Regions from separate parts of the Clostridium acetobutylicum ATCC 824 genome, predicted to be linked through region 3. Evidence: predicted binding sites of a transcription regulator. Region 3 holds the regulator's gene; each other region holds the start of a gene.
The links. Region 3 encodes Rex, which represses fermentation and respiration genes when NADH is low (regulators of the CRP and FNR family bind a similar motif). Its sites were predicted from a motif close to ATTGTTAANNNNTTAACAAT; they were not measured.
Positions count from the first base shown of each region.

Region 1 (2,283 bases), 170 kb from region 3:
AAGAAAGTTATAATGGTAACTGCTCATAGACGTGAGAATTGGGGAAAGGGAATAGAAAACATATGTACAGCATTAAGAAGAATTGCTGAAGAAAATGAAGATGTTGAGATAGTTTATCTAGTACACTTGAATCCTGTGGTGAAAGATGTTGTATATAATAATTTGAATGGTATGAAAGGGGTACACTTGCTTCCTCCACTTGATACAAAGGAAACTCATAATTTAATGAATAAATGCTTTATGGTAATGACTGACTCAGGTGGTCTTCAAGAAGAGGCACCTCATCTTGGAAAGCCTGTACTTGTTTTAAGAGATGTTACTGAAAGACCAGAAGCAGTTGAGGCAGGAACGGTAAAATTAGTAGGAACTGATATTAAAAAGATAGTAGACGAAGCCTATAAAATAATGAAAGATGAAGAAGAATATGAAAAAATGAGTAAGGCAATAAATCCATATGGTGATGGAAAGGCTTCAGATAGAATAGTTGATGCTATATTGTATCATTTTGGAGTATTAAAGGATAGACCAGATGAATTTTCACCTAAAAAGTAATACATGAGCATTCTAAAAGAATTTAGAATGAAGTTTCTTATGCACAAGTATTTTTTATTACATTAATATAGTTAAAATATAAACTTATGTATTTATGCTAAAACATGATTTTAAGGGGGTTAGCATATGCATAAGTTTAATTTTTTTGTTAAAAAATATTAAACTTTGTGTTTTTTTTAACAAAATATATTGATAAAAATAATAATAGTGGGTATAATTAAGTTGTTAGAGAAAACGTATAAATTAGGGATAAACTATGGAACTTATGAAATAGATTGAAATGGTTTATCTGTTACCCCGTATCAAAATTTAGGAGGTTAGTTAGAATGAAAGAAGTTGTAATAGCTAGTGCAGTAAGAACAGCGATTGGATCTTATGGAAAGTCTCTTAAGGATGTACCAGCAGTAGATTTAGGAGCTACAGCTATAAAGGAAGCAGTTAAAAAAGCAGGAATAAAACCAGAGGATGTTAATGAAGTCATTTTAGGAAATGTTCTTCAAGCAGGTTTAGGACAGAATCCAGCAAGACAGGCATCTTTTAAAGCAGGATTACCAGTTGAAATTCCAGCTATGACTATTAATAAGGTTTGTGGTTCAGGACTTAGAACAGTTAGCTTAGCAGCACAAATTATAAAAGCAGGAGATGCTGACGTAATAATAGCAGGTGGTATGGAAAATATGTCTAGAGCTCCTTACTTAGCGAATAACGCTAGATGGGGATATAGAATGGGAAACGCTAAATTTGTTGATGAAATGATCACTGACGGATTGTGGGATGCATTTAATGATTACCACATGGGAATAACAGCAGAAAACATAGCTGAGAGATGGAACATTTCAAGAGAAGAACAAGATGAGTTTGCTCTTGCATCACAAAAAAAAGCTGAAGAAGCTATAAAATCAGGTCAATTTAAAGATGAAATAGTTCCTGTAGTAATTAAAGGCAGAAAGGGAGAAACTGTAGTTGATACAGATGAGCACCCTAGATTTGGATCAACTATAGAAGGACTTGCAAAATTAAAACCTGCCTTCAAAAAAGATGGAACAGTTACAGCTGGTAATGCATCAGGATTAAATGACTGTGCAGCAGTACTTGTAATCATGAGTGCAGAAAAAGCTAAAGAGCTTGGAGTAAAACCACTTGCTAAGATAGTTTCTTATGGTTCAGCAGGAGTTGACCCAGCAATAATGGGATATGGACCTTTCTATGCAACAAAAGCAGCTATTGAAAAAGCAGGTTGGACAGTTGATGAATTAGATTTAATAGAATCAAATGAAGCTTTTGCAGCTCAAAGTTTAGCAGTAGCAAAAGATTTAAAATTTGATATGAATAAAGTAAATGTAAATGGAGGAGCTATTGCCCTTGGTCATCCAATTGGAGCATCAGGTGCAAGAATACTCGTTACTCTTGTACACGCAATGCAAAAAAGAGATGCAAAAAAAGGCTTAGCAACTTTATGTATAGGTGGCGGACAAGGAACAGCAATATTGCTAGAAAAGTGCTAGAAAGTATTGTTAAAAATAACTCTGTAGAATTATAAATTAGTTCTACAGAGTTATTTTTTAAAAAAATTCTAAACTTATGTATAAAAAATACGATAAGAATGTAGAATTAAAACTAAAGACAGTTCAATTTCTTTTAGAATAATTTAGTTAGTGTGGTAAAAAAATGTCATAATGATATTTATGTTGAAATTTGTATAAAATTCAGAAAATGAATATATTTTATCAA
Region 1 is NC_003030.1:3,005,737-3,008,019, reverse strand. It holds gene wecB (non-hydrolyzing UDP-N-acetylglucosamine 2-epimerase) at 1-552, shown strand, start outside; gene CA_RS14790 (acetyl-CoA C-acetyltransferase) at 879-2,057, shown strand.
Region 1: the regulator Rex is predicted to act here: its motif matches at 717-736, upstream of CA_RS14790 (acetyl-CoA C-acetyltransferase).

Region 2 (2,283 bases), on a different replicon from region 3:
AATGGTAATGTAAATTGCAACAGTTATATGTGTTCAGGCTCTTCTACTGCTAATGGAAATATTACTGCCAAAGAGATAGTTAAAATTTCAGGAACAACTAAAGTACACGGTGATTTAAATTCTGGAGATTTAATTGTAAGCGGCTCTTCCCGTACCTTTGGAAATGTTACTGCTAAAAAAATCAAAATAAGTGGCTCAAGTGATATTGAAGGAAATGTTCACACTGACAGTATAGATATATCCGGTTCAGTTTCTATAGGTGAGGATTGTGAAGCAGAACATTTCCATGCAAGAGGAGGCTTCGAGATAGCTGGATTATTAAATGCTGGTGATATTGAAATATATATGTATGGAAAATGTAGAGTAAAGGATATAGGTGGAGAGAATATAACAGTAAAATTAGGTTCTGGACATTTTATACATGAGATGATGAACCTTTTCTTTACCCGCGGAAGATTGGTAACCAGCATAATCGAAGGCGATAATATTTATCTCGAGCACACGGACGCAAAAATAGTGAGAGGAAACAATATTACAATAGGCCCTAACTGCAATATTGAAAATATAGAATATAAAAATCAACTGAATATGGATCAGAGCTGTAAGGCACTTTGCAAAAAGGTTGATGAATAAAAAAGTGTGAGAAAAATCTATAGCTTAAAAAACAAAAGGCTTTCTATGATAAAACAAAAATCATAGGAGGCCTTTTGCTATAGGTAAAAAATACATTTAGTGAATAAAAAAACAAACTCAACACTTATCGATTTTACTTTATTCTAATAATACGTAATACACCCACTTATAACTAGTATTTGGCAATAAAAATAGTTATAATCATTAATTATTGTTAAATGTTTGACAATCTTTAATTACTGTTATATAATAATATTATAGAAAATAAAATGACTGCATAATTTTACTATAGAAATACAAGCGTTAAATATGTACATATCAACGGTTTATCACATTAGAAGTAAATAATGTAAGGAAACCACACTCTATAATTTATAAGGCATCAAAGTGTGTTATATAATACAATAAGTTTTATTTGCAATAGTTTGTTAAATATCAAACTAATAATAAATTTTATAAAGGAGTGTATATAAATGAAAGTTACAAATCAAAAAGAACTAAAACAAAAGCTAAATGAATTGAGAGAAGCGCAAAAGAAGTTTGCAACCTATACTCAAGAGCAAGTTGATAAAATTTTTAAACAATGTGCCATAGCCGCAGCTAAAGAAAGAATAAACTTAGCTAAATTAGCAGTAGAAGAAACAGGAATAGGTCTTGTAGAAGATAAAATTATAAAAAATCATTTTGCAGCAGAATATATATACAATAAATATAAAAATGAAAAAACTTGTGGCATAATAGACCATGACGATTCTTTAGGCATAACAAAGGTTGCTGAACCAATTGGAATTGTTGCAGCCATAGTTCCTACTACTAATCCAACTTCCACAGCAATTTTCAAATCATTAATTTCTTTAAAAACAAGAAACGCAATATTCTTTTCACCACATCCACGTGCAAAAAAATCTACAATTGCTGCAGCAAAATTAATTTTAGATGCAGCTGTTAAAGCAGGAGCACCTAAAAATATAATAGGCTGGATAGATGAGCCATCAATAGAACTTTCTCAAGATTTGATGAGTGAAGCTGATATAATATTAGCAACAGGAGGTCCTTCAATGGTTAAAGCGGCCTATTCATCTGGAAAACCTGCAATTGGTGTTGGAGCAGGAAATACACCAGCAATAATAGATGAGAGTGCAGATATAGATATGGCAGTAAGCTCCATAATTTTATCAAAGACTTATGACAATGGAGTAATATGCGCTTCTGAACAATCAATATTAGTTATGAATTCAATATACGAAAAAGTTAAAGAGGAATTTGTAAAACGAGGATCATATATACTCAATCAAAATGAAATAGCTAAAATAAAAGAAACTATGTTTAAAAATGGAGCTATTAATGCTGACATAGTTGGAAAATCTGCTTATATAATTGCTAAAATGGCAGGAATTGAAGTTCCTCAAACTACAAAGATACTTATAGGCGAAGTACAATCTGTTGAAAAAAGCGAGCTGTTCTCACATGAAAAACTATCACCAGTACTTGCAATGTATAAAGTTAAGGATTTTGATGAAGCTCTAAAAAAGGCACAAAGGCTAATAGAATTAGGTGGAAGTGGACACACGTCATCTTTATATATAGATTCACAAAACAATAAGGATAAAGTTAAAGAATTTGGATTAGCAATGAAAACTTCAAGGACAT
Region 2 is NC_001988.2:35,122-37,404, reverse strand. It holds gene CA_RS19395 (polymer-forming cytoskeletal protein) at 1-633, shown strand, start outside; gene adhE (bifunctional acetaldehyde-CoA/alcohol dehydrogenase) at 1,107-2,283, shown strand, end outside.
Region 2: the regulator Rex is predicted to act here: its motif matches at 844-863, upstream of adhE (bifunctional acetaldehyde-CoA/alcohol dehydrogenase).

Region 3 (2,283 bases):
GTCCGATTCTTAATGCTTCATCTGCCTTTATATTTTGTGCAGTAAATATAAGCTGCTTTGCCATGCCCATTCCAACTAATCTTGAAAGTCTTTGTGTACCACCAAAACCAGGTGTTATTCCGAGACCTACTTCTGGTTGACCAAATCTTGCGTTGCTTGAAGCTATTCTTATATCACAAGACATAGCTATTTCGCATCCGCCTCCTAAAGCAAAACCATTAACAGCTGCTATTACAGGCTTTTCAAGAAGTTCTAATCTTCTAAACACTTTATTTCCAAGTATCCCGAATTTTCTACCTTCAATGGTATTCATTTCCTTCATCTCAGAAATATCTGCTCCTGCTACAAATGATTTTTCTCCTGCTCCAGTTAAAATTACTGCAAGTACTTCGCTATCATTTTCAATTTCACCTATAACATAATCCATTTCTTTTAGTGTATCACTATTTAACGCATTTAATGCTTTAGGTCTGTTAATGGTAACTACAGCAACTTTACCTTCCTTTTCAAGGATGACATTGTTTAGTTCCATGACTAATCCTCCTAAAATATTTTTTTATTGTTAATATTATAACAAAGACGGGCAAAAAATTAGAAGCATATGCTTCTATAATTATTATATAATGATTTATTTTATATTTCAATATTAAAACCATTTTATATTAAATTTTAATAATTTTTATATATATTTAAATAACATTACCGTACTAATCTCGGCTTTTATTCACTTCTTGCAATAAACAGCTAAGTGTTAGAAGGCTTTCACTTAAATGTACATTTTCAACAATTACATTTTCTGGAGTCATAAGATCAACAGGAGCAAAATTCCATATTCCATTAACATTATTTTTAACAATAATATCACAAACTTTTTGTGCATTCTTACTTGGAACACATATTATTCCAATATCGATCTTATTTTTTTGTAAGAATCCATCTATATTATCTACGTCCCGAACCTCAACATCCTGTATTTTAAGACCTATTAGCTTAGGATTAATATCAAATATAGCCTTTAAATCAAATCCCATTTTTTGGAAGTTTATATAATTAGCAATTGCCTGACCTATATTTCCAGCACCAATTATTATGGTGTTGTACATTTTAGTAAGTCCTAATATATTATCAACTTCCCTGCTTAAATCCTTAACATTGTATCCATATCCCTGCTGTCCAAAATCACCAAAACAATTTAGGTCTTGGCGTATCTGCGATGCAGTAAATCCTATTTTTTCGCTTAATTCCTTTGAAGATATTCTATCAACATCACTCTTTAACAATTCTTCTAAATATCTGTGGTATTTGGGAAGACGTCTGATAACTGCCATTGATATGTTTTTTTTCTTATCCACTTTGACCACCTCTTACTTAATATCACTTTTGTAGAAGCCAAGTTCAAATTAAGTTGGTATATTAAATAATTAAAATACATTTATAATCCATAATTAACTTGTTTCTTCATATACAACAATACATCATATATTTTACCACATTATTATTCAATTACACTATCCTTTTTACTTTATATTATTCTTAAATACTTTTGTTAGTATAGAATATTTTCAATATAGTTCTTTTTTTTCAATAAAACTTTAAAAAGCTACCATAAATAGAGTTTATTCTGTGAAAAACTTAACTTATACACATTAAATGCTTTTAATCATATTATTTTATTGTTTATAGTTTTATATCAAATTAGTTTATAAACTTTCTTCTTTTAATATTATATCTTTTCTTTAATACACTATACAGCCCTTAAACTCAACTATATTTTCTATACTATACCTTAAAAATTAGCTTTAACCTTAGTTTTCCTATGGTATAATTAAAGATATCTTATAATCTTTACTAATGGAAACTTTAAATAAACCTTACTTAGTTTCCTTACAAAATATTTTAGGTTGGTGATACTCATGATAGTTGTTAGCTGCAAAAATATAGGCAAAAGCTACGGCATTGATAAAATTTTGGAAAATATAACATTTAGTATAAATGATGGTGAAAAAGTAGGCCTTATAGGTCCAAATGGTGCTGGAAAATCAACATTGTTTAAAATTTTAACTTTCCAACTAGAACATGACACTGGTGATTTATTTATAGATAAAACCAAAAAACTAGGATACTTATCTCAGCACTTAGATCTTGATAGTAACAATACTATATACGAAGAACTTTGTACTGTCTTCAATGATCTTTTAGAAATTGAGAATAAACTTAAGGTTTTAGAAATAAAAATGGGAGAGCCTTATGACCCCTCAAAGGATGAATATCATAACAAGGTTA
Region 3 is NC_003030.1:2,835,920-2,838,202, forward strand. It holds gene CA_RS13980 (short-chain-enoyl-CoA hydratase) at 1-532, opposite strand, end outside; gene CA_RS13985 (redox-sensing transcriptional repressor Rex) at 708-1,352, opposite strand; gene CA_RS13990 (ABC-F family ATP-binding cassette domain-containing protein) at 1,914-2,283, shown strand, end outside.